DNA from 2 places in the Solibacillus sp. genome. Region 1 is predicted to be linked to the other one. Evidence: riboswitches for the same ligand, from Rfam matches in the RefSeq annotation. Region 1 holds a riboswitch; the other holds the start of a gene.
What was found. Region 1 has a riboswitch for preQ1 ahead of queD (6-carboxytetrahydropterin synthase QueD). Riboswitches for the same ligand answer to the same signal wherever they lie in the genome.
Positions count from the first base shown of each region.

Region 2: another riboswitch for preQ1. It lies ahead of ABS917_RS08155 (QueT transporter family protein); the one in region 1 lies ahead of queD (6-carboxytetrahydropterin synthase QueD).

Region 1 is NZ_JBELZM010000007.1:116,550-122,094, forward strand. It holds gene queC (7-cyano-7-deazaguanine synthase QueC) at 1-475, opposite strand, end outside; gene queF (preQ(1) synthase) at 521-1,021, opposite strand; PreQ1 riboswitch class I at 1,143-1,189, opposite strand; gene queE (7-carboxy-7-deazaguanine synthase QueE) at 1,305-2,033, opposite strand; gene queD (6-carboxytetrahydropterin synthase QueD) at 2,026-2,499, opposite strand; PreQ1 riboswitch class I at 2,652-2,698, opposite strand; gene ABS917_RS09205 (NAD(P)-dependent alcohol dehydrogenase) at 3,046-4,155, opposite strand; gene ABS917_RS09210 (TetR/AcrR family transcriptional regulator) at 4,354-4,950, shown strand; gene rlmH (23S rRNA (pseudouridine(1915)-N(3))-methyltransferase RlmH) at 5,116-5,545, opposite strand, start outside.
Region 2 is NZ_JBELZM010000006.1:97,963-103,507, forward strand. It holds gene ABS917_RS08150 (ABC transporter substrate-binding protein) at 3-1,019, opposite strand; PreQ1 riboswitch class I at 1,307-1,351, shown strand; gene ABS917_RS08155 (QueT transporter family protein) at 1,358-1,843, shown strand; T-box leader at 2,023-2,236, shown strand; gene ABS917_RS08160 (metal ABC transporter ATP-binding protein) at 2,359-3,342, shown strand; gene trpD (anthranilate phosphoribosyltransferase) at 3,348-4,385, shown strand; gene trpC (indole-3-glycerol phosphate synthase TrpC) at 4,382-5,176, shown strand; gene ABS917_RS08175 (phosphoribosylanthranilate isomerase) at 5,173-5,545, shown strand, end outside.

The DNA of each region.
Region 1 (5,545 bases):
GTGGCGTATGTATAACAAATGATGTATCCATTGATAAATTTAATGTGACATTTAATGATTTTACAAAGGCATCGCGACAATCTGGATAGCCACTAAAATCGGTTTCGCATACACCTGTCACAATATGCTTAGCGCCAATTTGGCTTGCTAAAATCCCTGCGAATGATAAAAAAACTAAATTACGACCCGGTACAAATGTAGATGGGAGCTCGCCTTCCTCTCCTTCATTTATTTCGATATCGTCACGCGTTAAAGCATTCGGTGCTAACTGATTCAAAAGCGACATATTTAAAACATGATGTCGTACGTTCAATTCCTGTGCAATATGTTTAGCGCATTCGATTTCTAGTGCATGTCGTTGTCCATAATCAAAAGTTACTACTTCTACCTCTTTAAAGTTTTTTAAAGCCCAAAACAAACACGTTGTACTATCTTGTCCGCCACTAAATACAACAACGGCTTTTTCATGCTTCATTATTTTTCCCCTCTCTTTGCATGCAAAATTTATTGAATAAAGAAATTATCGATTATCAATTTTTTCAGGATATAAATCATGATTCATTAAACGATAGTTTGCTATTTCTTCATATTTCGTACCTGGACGACCGTAGTTACACCACGGATCGATTGAAATACCCCCACGTGGCGTAAACTTGCCCCATACTTCAATATAGCGAGGATCTAAAAGTTTAATCAAATCATTCATAATAATATTTACACAATCTTCGTGGAAATCACCGTGGTTTCGGAAACTAAATAAATATAATTTTAATGACTTACTTTCCACTATTTTTTTATCTGGAATATATGAAATATACATCGTTGCAAAATCCGGTTGCTGCGTAATCGGACAAAGACTTGTAAACTCTGGGCAATTAAATTTTACAAAATAATCACGGTTTACATGTAAATTGTCGACAGACTCTAATACTTCTGGTGCATATGCAAATGTGTAATTCACATTTTGATTCCCTAATAACGTTAAATCCTCTAATCCTTCTGTTTGGTGACGACCAGACATAAAAAAACCTCCTTAAGTTAATACCGTAGTATTCCAAGGAGGGCTAGCTGTAACGACTATAAACAAACTATTAGAGGCATAAAAAAAGCCACATCCGATATGGACATGGCGTAATATACATGTATCCATAGTTTTTTATAGAGGGTATCAGCTATGAACCTCTCCTGAACAACTCAGGTATTTCATTGTTTTTCATTTTATTATATATATTGTCATATGTAAATTAATATTTCTAAAATAATTTGAACTTACTTAAGATTCCCTATCATTTTACTGTCCTGAATTACACGCCTCTTTTATTTCCCCATATGAGAGTATGCAGCTGTGGAAGAACTTTAACATCGTTTAATTGTTCATCCATCATCACTTGATCAATGAGCATTTCATACTTTGCCAATAGATAGTTTGCTAATTGTCCTGTGTCTAAAGAGGTAATGTCATCATTTCCGACTTGTAAATAAAATGGGGTGTCTGGGTATCGTCGATGTACTTCTTTTGCATACTCATAATCCTCTTGATTAAACACGACGATTTTTAGCGACACGTGCTGATTCCCATTTTGAATTTTCAACTTCTCTAAAATATGGGACAGCATCAGAAAATCTGTTGTCATGCCTGAGCTAGGTGGCTTTGGTGAAATTGTTAATTCATCGATATCGTATAGCCAATCCTGCCACTTACTTCCTTGCGTCTCTACCCCAATTTTTATATTATTTTCTTTCAAAATCGCAGTCAGTGCACCTAGGTTGAAAAGAAGAGCTGGATTTCCTCCTGAAATGGTGACAAACGAAAACCTGTTTCCACCAAGACGTTTTAACTCCGCCCATATATCCTCCGCTGTCATTTGCTTGATTAAATGCTTGCCGCTGCCATCCCATGTAAATGATGAATCGCACCAAGAACAGGCATAGTCACATCCAGCTGTGCGTACAAACATCGTCTTCTGACCTATTACCATACCCTCACCTTGAACTGTAGGACCGAAGATCTCGATTACAGGGACTTTACTCAACTTCCATCCATTCCCTTCTTGCTTCAGCATAGCTCGTAGGCGTTTCATATAGCTTAACAAACTCTACACGTGCGCCATCATAACGTTGCTCCTTTTGCAAAGCTTCACTTAACCTTTCATAAATCCAAACAACGATATTTTCAGCTGTTGTATTCATCGGTGGTAGCGTTTCATTGATATAATGATGGTCCAAGTGCGTTTCGATTTGTTGCTTCCAAATTTCCTTAATATCCCCAAAATCAATCATCAATCCTCGATCATCCGTATAGCCGCTCAAGCCTAAAATTACACGATACGTATGTCCATGTAAATTTTTACACTTTCCCTCATAGTTATGTAAATGGTGCGCGGCGTCAAACGTAAACTCTTTACTCACAAGCACCCGTTTTGAATGATACTTTAATTGACTTTTTTTTATATCTACATCCATTTTTTGTAGCTTATCGACAATTCTAAAACCTGGCATACGTTAAAATCCCCTCCACATATAAATATAAAAAAACTCCCTCGTAAAATGTTTCCGACACTTTCCAAGAGAGGTTGCTATGAATCGTTCTATTAAAACATATGAATAAAACATAAAAAGCCATGTCCTATATGGACATGGCGAATTGTCATGTTTCCATAGTTTTTTATAGAGGGTATTAGCTATGAACCTCTCCCGTTTTACTTCGGGTGTTATTGTATAAGATTATAATATATAAGTTTCCGGAAGATTTCAAATGTAATTCCAATAAAACGGCACTTACTTATGATACCTTTGAAGATTTTTTAGGTAAATTAGATATTGGAAGGAGTTTTTAAATTGTCTAGTATTTACTCAACAGCTATTTTTTCTGGTATCGGATTAATAAGTAATTTTTATTATTCGCTACTTTATTAAGAAACAACGGACTCATAAGGACTTTTATATTGTAGTCATATCATGCGTTTTTTTCTCTATATTAACATTATATTTAATTGATATTCATTTAAAGTGAATCAATATCCTTAAAAATGTGCGAAATTAGTTTTAAGCCTTATACGCCTTGTCTAAAACTAATATAGGTTTAATAGTTGAACCGTTTTTAGAATCAGCAAATGCTTGTTCAATTTGATTAAAATCATAAAACTTCACTAATTTATCTACCGGGAATTGGCCATTTTTAAAGAATTGAACTAATTTTGGGATAATTAATTGTGGTACTGCGTCACCTTCAATAACCCCTTTTAAAGTTTTTGCAGGACCAACAATCTCAGTAAACACGTTTAAAGTTAAGTCACGTTTTCCAACAGCTACAGAAGCGATTTCACCTTTTACGCGTAATGAGCGAATGCCCGTTAATGTTACTTCTGGAACACCAGTAGTTTCTAATGCATAATGAGCACCTTTACCAGTGATTTCAATAATGCGTGCTGTTACATCTTCTTGCTTACTATTAATTGTGTGTGTTGCACCTAGCTCTTTTGCTAATTCAAGTCGACTATCATGAATGTCTACAGCAATGATTGGGTAGCATCCCGCAATTTTTGATGCCATCATACCTGCTAATCCTACAGCACCAGTACCGAAAACGACAAAGCTTGAACCTGGTTCTGGTGCAAGTGAATTTAATACAGTACCACTACCAGTCATAATACCGCAACCTAATGGTCCAAGAAAGCGTAGGTCAATATCTTTATCTACTTTAATTGCATTACCTTCAGCAACTGTGGCGTAAGTGGCGAATGAAGATTGTCCAAAGAATTGAGATACATCTTGATTGTTTTCTGTGTGAAGTGGCGTCTCACCGTGTTTATTTTTACCCCCGAAGTTTAGAGGAAGCATATTTTCACAGCCACCAGCGTTACCTTCTAAGCAGTTATCACAGTGACCGCAGTAAGTGAAACCAAGTACCACATGGTCTCCTGGTTGAACTGTCGTTACGTTTGCCCCAACTTTTTCTACAATTCCAGCACCCTCGTGGCCAAGTACCGCTGGGTAAGGAACAGGTGTAGATTTATCTAAAACAGTTGCATCCGTATGGCAAACACCCGTTGCAACGATTTTCACAAGTACTTCATCAGCTTTAGGCTCGTCTAAAATCAAAGTTTGTTGTTCGAAACTAGTAACATCCGTTGTTACCATTGCTTGAATTTTCATGTTAATACCTCCTAAAAGTTGAAATGAATAAGATTCTATCGGTATGATAGTATTACTCATTTAGAACTAATTATAGTTAGCGGAAAATTTGTATTCAATCATTATAAAAGTATTTTTGTATAGGTTTTCATCACCTAATCATAAGATGTATTGGTATTCAACATTATTATAAAAATGTCGATTTTGGAGGGTTGGTTGGTGGAAAAAAAAGAAGATCGTCGCATTGAAAGGACTAAGAATCAACTTAGGCAAACATTGAAAACACTTGTGGTAAAGAACGGTTATTCGAATGTACGTGTAAAGGATATTGTAGAAAATGCTAACTATAACCGAACAACCTTTTATGTGCATTACGATAGCAAGGATGAGCTTGCTGCAGAAATTATTGCGCTCGAAATGGAAAATTTCTTGTATGAATTTTGTAAGCCAGTTCGAGATAATCCATTATTAGATTTACGTAAAATGGATGCTTCAGGTACGGACGTATTTCATTATATCAAAGAGAATCGAAGCTTTTATGATTTACTTGTGCTTGAAAATACAATTCCAAATATTAATCAAACCTTATTAGCAGTATTACAAGATATATTCCAAAATCGGATGTATTTTTTAGGAGATCAAGCTTCTGAAATTAACGCACCTTACTTTATTAATTATCGCTCCTACGGTATATATGGATTTATTTTAGAATGGATTCGAAGTAGCTACGATGCAAAACCAGCCGAAATGGCAAGACGGATTATTAATCTATTACATTATCATTCCTCACTTATGACTCAACTAAGTGAGGAATGAGGTAATGGCGAATTGCTCATACAAGCCGTCGAGTGAAAAGCCAGTCGAAATAATTATGATAAACGCAAAAAGTGACCTCTTTGATCGTAAAAAAATATATAAATAACAAAGCACCTAGAACACTTGATTAGGAAGCGTCCTAGGTGCTATTTTTAAAAACCGCACTTACTTATGATAAGGTTCACCCTTAATAATTCTAAAACTGCGGTAAATTTGTTCTACTAGCACGAGTTTCATCAACTGGTGGGGTAGTGTCATTTTTCCGAAGCACAATTTTTCATCCGCGCGCTTAAGTACATCCGTATGCAATCCCAATGATCCGCCTATAACAAACGCCACTTTGCTTTTCCCGTAAGTCATTAGCGCCTCTAGGTCTGCGGCCATTTCTTCACTTGTTTTCATTTTACCGTCAAGAGCTAACGCGATGACATATGTACCGTCATTAATTTTAGCAAGGATACGGTCCCCTTCCTTACGTTTGACGATTTCCATATCAGCTTCACTTAACTGCTCAGGTGCTTTCTCATCCGGTACTTCTACTAAATCGATTTTTGCATAGCCGCCTAATCGCTTCACATATTCCTCAATGCCCATT
Region 2 (5,545 bases), on a different contig from region 1:
AACTATTGTACTTCTGCTTCCCATTCAGGCTTAATTTCCAAGCCTAGGTTTTCTGCAGTAGCTTTATTGATTACTAGTTTCAGGTTAGCCGGGTATGCAGCCGGAACTTCTGAAGGTGTTTTGCCTTCCAATAAAATTTGTGCTGCCATTTGCCCTGCTTCATAGCCGATATCGTAGTATTCGAAACCGTATGCTGCTAAACCGCCGCGCTCTACTGAATCAAGCTCACCGACAATAAGCGGTAATTTGTTTGCATCTGCTACTTCGATTACAGATTCAAGTGCCGATACGACCGTATTATCTGTAATAATATAAAATGCATCTACTTTTCCTACTAGTGACTCTGCTGCCTGACGTACTTCCGATGAAGCAGATACCGCTGCTTCCACAATAGTTACGCCTTCTTTTGCTGCAATTTCTTTCACTGCCGCAATTTGTGCAACTGAATTTTGTTCACCAGCGTTATATACCATCCCTATATTTTTTGCCCCTAGTTCTTTTAGGAAAGCAACTGTTTTCGGCATTGTTTCCGGATGTAAATCAATCGTACCTGTTACGTTAGCACCAGGTGTTGCCATTGACTCGATCAATTCTGCACCTACTGCATCCGTTACCGATGTAAAGATAACCGGAATATCAGAAGTTGCACTTTTTGCAGCCTGCGCTGAAGGTGTTGAGTTCGCGAAAATCAAATCTACATTATCCCCGACTAACTGCTGGGCGATTGTCATGTTCGCACTGTTATCATTGTTCGCAGATTTGTCTACGTATTCTGCTTTAATACCTGCATCTTCAATTGCTTTTTTAAATCCTTCTTTTGCTGCATCTAATGAAGGATGCTCAACAATCTGTGTTGTTCCGATTTTAAAAGTTTTGTCGCTATCTGCTTGAGTTGTATCTACAGCTTCGCCATTTGACGTCTCGTTCGAAGATGTGTCGCTCTCTTCCCCGCCACAAGCAGCTAATAATAAAAGAAGCCCGAATAATAAAAAGGACAGCTTCATTAAATTTTTTCTCATCTTATTTCCCCCTAGTTAACTTTATCGATTTAAAGCGCCGAACTTCATTTCGATGAAGTATTGAAATAATATTACCGCGTCATATTTAGATAGTCAATAACATTTGGAATGTTCTGAATTCATTCTAGGTAATGTGCCTCATTTTGGAATTTAGTTGATACACTTCAAACCGCTAAGCAACGCGGTTTGTTGAACTTTTTACTCTTTACAATTTTTTTGAGGTTTTAATGAAAAAAAAGTACTATATATCTTTACTTTTATTTTCAATATTGCTATGATTGCAGTTGCTTTGCGTGGTTCGTAACCATCCCACGTTAAAAAACTAGGAGGATTTCCATATGAAGGTAAAGTTTATTGCAGCGAGTGCTATTATTGCAGCATTATATATTGCTGTCACAATACTTGTTGCGCCAATTAGCTTTGGGCAAGTACAGTTCCGTATTGCCGAAATTTTTAACCATTTAGTCGCATTTAATCCGCGCTATATGTTAGGTGTAGTTTTAGGTGTTTTTATATCCAATTTCCTGATGTCTTCGATCGGTCCAATCGACTTAGTATTTGGTGTCGGACATACGATTATTACACTGGGAATTTTCATATTCATTTGTAAGTTTGTGAAAAACATTTGGGCTCGTCTAGTTATTAATACAACACTATTTACGTTTACAATGTTTATCATTGCAGCACAGCTGAATATCGTGCTTGGCTTCCCGTTCTGGGAAACTTGGCTGTTTGTAGCATTTGGAGAATTTGTTGTATTGGCGGTTGGAGCACCGATTATGTACACTTTAAATAAACGATTGGATTTCAAAAAATTAATCTAATATCGATTGTTTCACCAGCTGACTTTTTTTATGTCAGCTGGTTTTTTATTCAGCAAAAATGTTTTAGAATTGTTTGACATTTCATTTTTCAGTGTTAGAATAAAGCATAATTCAAATGTTATTTACGGTAGCAGGTTGCGGGAGCGTGACCACCGTTTTCGTTTAGTTGAGCTTAGTTGAGTAAATTGTTGAATAAGAAGAGTAGCATTTACCGTTTTGTCCAGAGAGCGTATGGCTGGTGAAAATACGCCAAAAGGTAAATGTGAATGGGCCTTATGAAAGCTGCTGGCGTTAGTCGGCGGACGGTACCCTGCCGTTATCAGGTTTAAGTGGAAGCAAGGTTTTTTCAGTTGCTTCAAACGAGGTGGCAACGCGGTGCAGATCGTCCTCAGCAAAAGTTAATTCTTTTGCTGAGGGCGATTTTTTTTATTCAGCAAAGCTTTATATTAATTACAAGATTGCTAAATAATCTGAATCGTAAAGGCGTAGTTTATTTCAAAAAAGGAGTGTTTCAAATGGTAGTTCAGCAACATTTTCGTACATCAATGAAAAAAGTAAATGGGGATTTACTGACACCGATTTCTATTTTCCAGCGACTGCAAGGTGAACGGAAGTTTTTATTGGAAAGTTCCTCTAAATATGATGGCAATGGACGCTATTCGTTCATCGGTGTCAACCCGCGCAAAACATATATCGGGACTGATGATCAGCTTTTAGATTATGCACATCATTCCAGTAAAGCCTACACATATGAAGGCGAGCTGATCCAACTATTAAAGCAGGTGATGCCGCGTATTTCATCACATACGGAATATCCGTTTACAGGTGGCGGAATTGGCTATATTCACGCATTGCAGAAGCCATTGCCTGAACTGCAGTTTCATGTTTACGATACGCTCGTTATTTTTGATCATTTAACAGATGAAATCGCTGTTTTCCATACAAATATTGAAGCAGAGCAAGTAGAACTAAATATTGATCAATTGATTGAACAGCTGTTTACAACACCAACACCTGAACAGTCGCCCTATACATTACAACATGTCGAAAAAGAGGAAAATGGACGTTATCGTGCGCAATTTACAGGAGAGGCCCTTTCCCTTTATCGAAAAATGCGCGTCGAACACGCTGCGCCATATATGTACTATGTCGAATTTGATGATTGCACAGTAATCGGCACATCAAAATCAAACTACATGCAAGTAAGGAACGGAAATATTTCCGTTACAAATGATGCTCCGTCAATCGAACGCTATAGTACAGAAAATTCGGTGCAGCAGCTTGCCAATGTTACAACAAGTACGTTAAGCCCTACCCTTCATGCAATCGATGTCGTGAAAGGGCTATTACCAGCACAAGGCTTAATCGGCTATATCGGCTTTAATGGTCAGGTCGATTTCACAACACCTGAACAGACGATAATAATTCAAGGAAATGTCGCACAGCTTCACTCGGAAGCAGATGAAGAAGCGCCATTCCACTCTTTACTGAAAGGATGATGAACATGTCTTTACTTCCATACATTGAACAGATTGAGCGAAAAGAGCACTTAGTTTTTGAGGAAATGCAGCGGGCGGCACAGCTAATTTTTAATGAGCAAACACCGAAAGAACAGATCGCCTCATTTTTAACGGCGATAAGCGCAAAAGGAGAAACAGCACATGAAGTTGCAGGCTTAGCTTCAGTAATGAAATCACATGCAGTTGCTGTCGACGTACCCGAAGGCATTTATATCGATAACTGCGGCACAGGCGGTGATGGACTTCAAAGCTTCAATATTAGTACAACATCCGCATTTGTACTGGCAGGTGGCGGCATTTCAGTAGCTAAGCACGGCAACCGGAAAGTATCAAGTGCCTCAGGAAGTTCGGATGTGTTGGAGGCACTTGGCATTACGCTGCTGCCGAATATCGAGCAAACATCCGAACTGCTCAGACAGCATGGTATCGCCTTCTTGCATGCTCCGAATATGCATCCGAAGTTAAAACGGATTGGTGAAGTACGACAGGCAATCGGCAAGCCGACAATTTTCAATTTGGTCGGCCCCCTGACAAACCCTGTCCCGTTAAAAACACAGTTTGTCGGCATTAACCGACCTAACTTCACGACCGATTATGCGGAAGTGCTCCATATGCTAGGACGTGAACGTGCAATCGTCGTGTCAGGTGCACAAGGGATGGATGAAGCATCGCTGGATGGTGAGAATACTTTTGTTCTGTTAGACCGGGGGGACATGATCCCATTTAAACTGCGTGCTGAAGATGTCGGCTTAGCCGCACAGCCACTTTCTGCAATTCGCGGTGGCACTCCTGCTGAAAATGCGGACATTATGCGTGACTTACTTAAAGGCAAACAAAGTGTGTATTTTGATACGGTTCTTTTAAATGCCGGTATTGGTTTCTTTGCATATGGGCTTGCCGAGACGATGAAGGAAGGAATCGATATGGCGAAGGACAGCATTATGTCAGGACGCGCTTATGAAAAGCTAGAAAATATCGTTGCCTATAGCCAAGAACAGATACAGGAGGAACCCGTAAAATGACAATTTTAGACCGGATTATTGACCAAAAAAAGACTGAGCTGCCACAATTGCTTTCGACAAAGCCTGTGTTTTTAACAATTGATAAGGTTCGCCCTTCTCTATACGAAACACTGATATCAGCCAATTCATTGCAAGTAATTTCGGAAATGAAACGTGCCTCCCCTTCTAAAGGCGATATTGCGACAGAAGTCGACCCTGTTGAGCAAGCTTTACAATACGAAGAAGCAGGTGCTGCCTGTATTTCCGTATTGACAGAGCGCGCATTTTTCAAAGGTAGCTATGCGGATTTAAATGCCGTTGCAAATGCTGTAGACATACCGGTTTTATGTAAAGACTTCATTATTCATGAAGTTCAGATCGACTATGCGAAGGCTGCCGGAGCATCGGTTATCCTGTTGATTGTCGCAGCATTAACAGAAGACCAGCTGAAATCCCTATACGCCTACGCGACAGAACAACAGCTGGAAGTGCTCGTTGAAGTACACGATGCTGATGAATTAAAGCGGGCCCTTGCCATTGGGGCAAACATCATCGGGGTGAATAACCGGAATTTAAAAACATTCGATGTTTCACTGTCAGCAACACTTGAAATTGCACAGCTTCTTCCCCCATCACCGATAGCATTTATTAGTGAAAGCGGAATTTTAGGTCCGGAAGATGCCCAGTTTGTGGCGAATGCTGGCGCAAAAGGAATATTGGTCGGAGAAGCATTAATGCGCAGTGGAGACGTCAAAAATTCACTTAAAGCACTACAAATCGACATTATAGCAAAGGTTGGCGAAAATCGATGACAAAAGTAAAAATTTGCGGATTAAAAGAAATTGAACATGTGGAAACAGCCGTCAAAGCAGGTGCTGATTTTATCGGATTTATGTTTGCGCCCAGTAAACGACGCATAACGGTAGAGGAAGCAGCGGAACTGGCAAAGGCAATTCCGAGTACGGTCAAAAAAGTCGGGGTTTTTGTCAATGAAGAGCAAGCCATTATTCGCCAAATTGCGAAAGAAGTCGGACTCGATTATATCCAGTATCACGGGGATGAAACGCCCGAGCAGATTCAGGAAATCGGGCTGCCGGCAATTAAAGCGTTCTCGATTCGTGGTGAAGAGGATGTGACACGTGCGGCGACATATAATGTGGACTATTATTTGTTCGATGCGC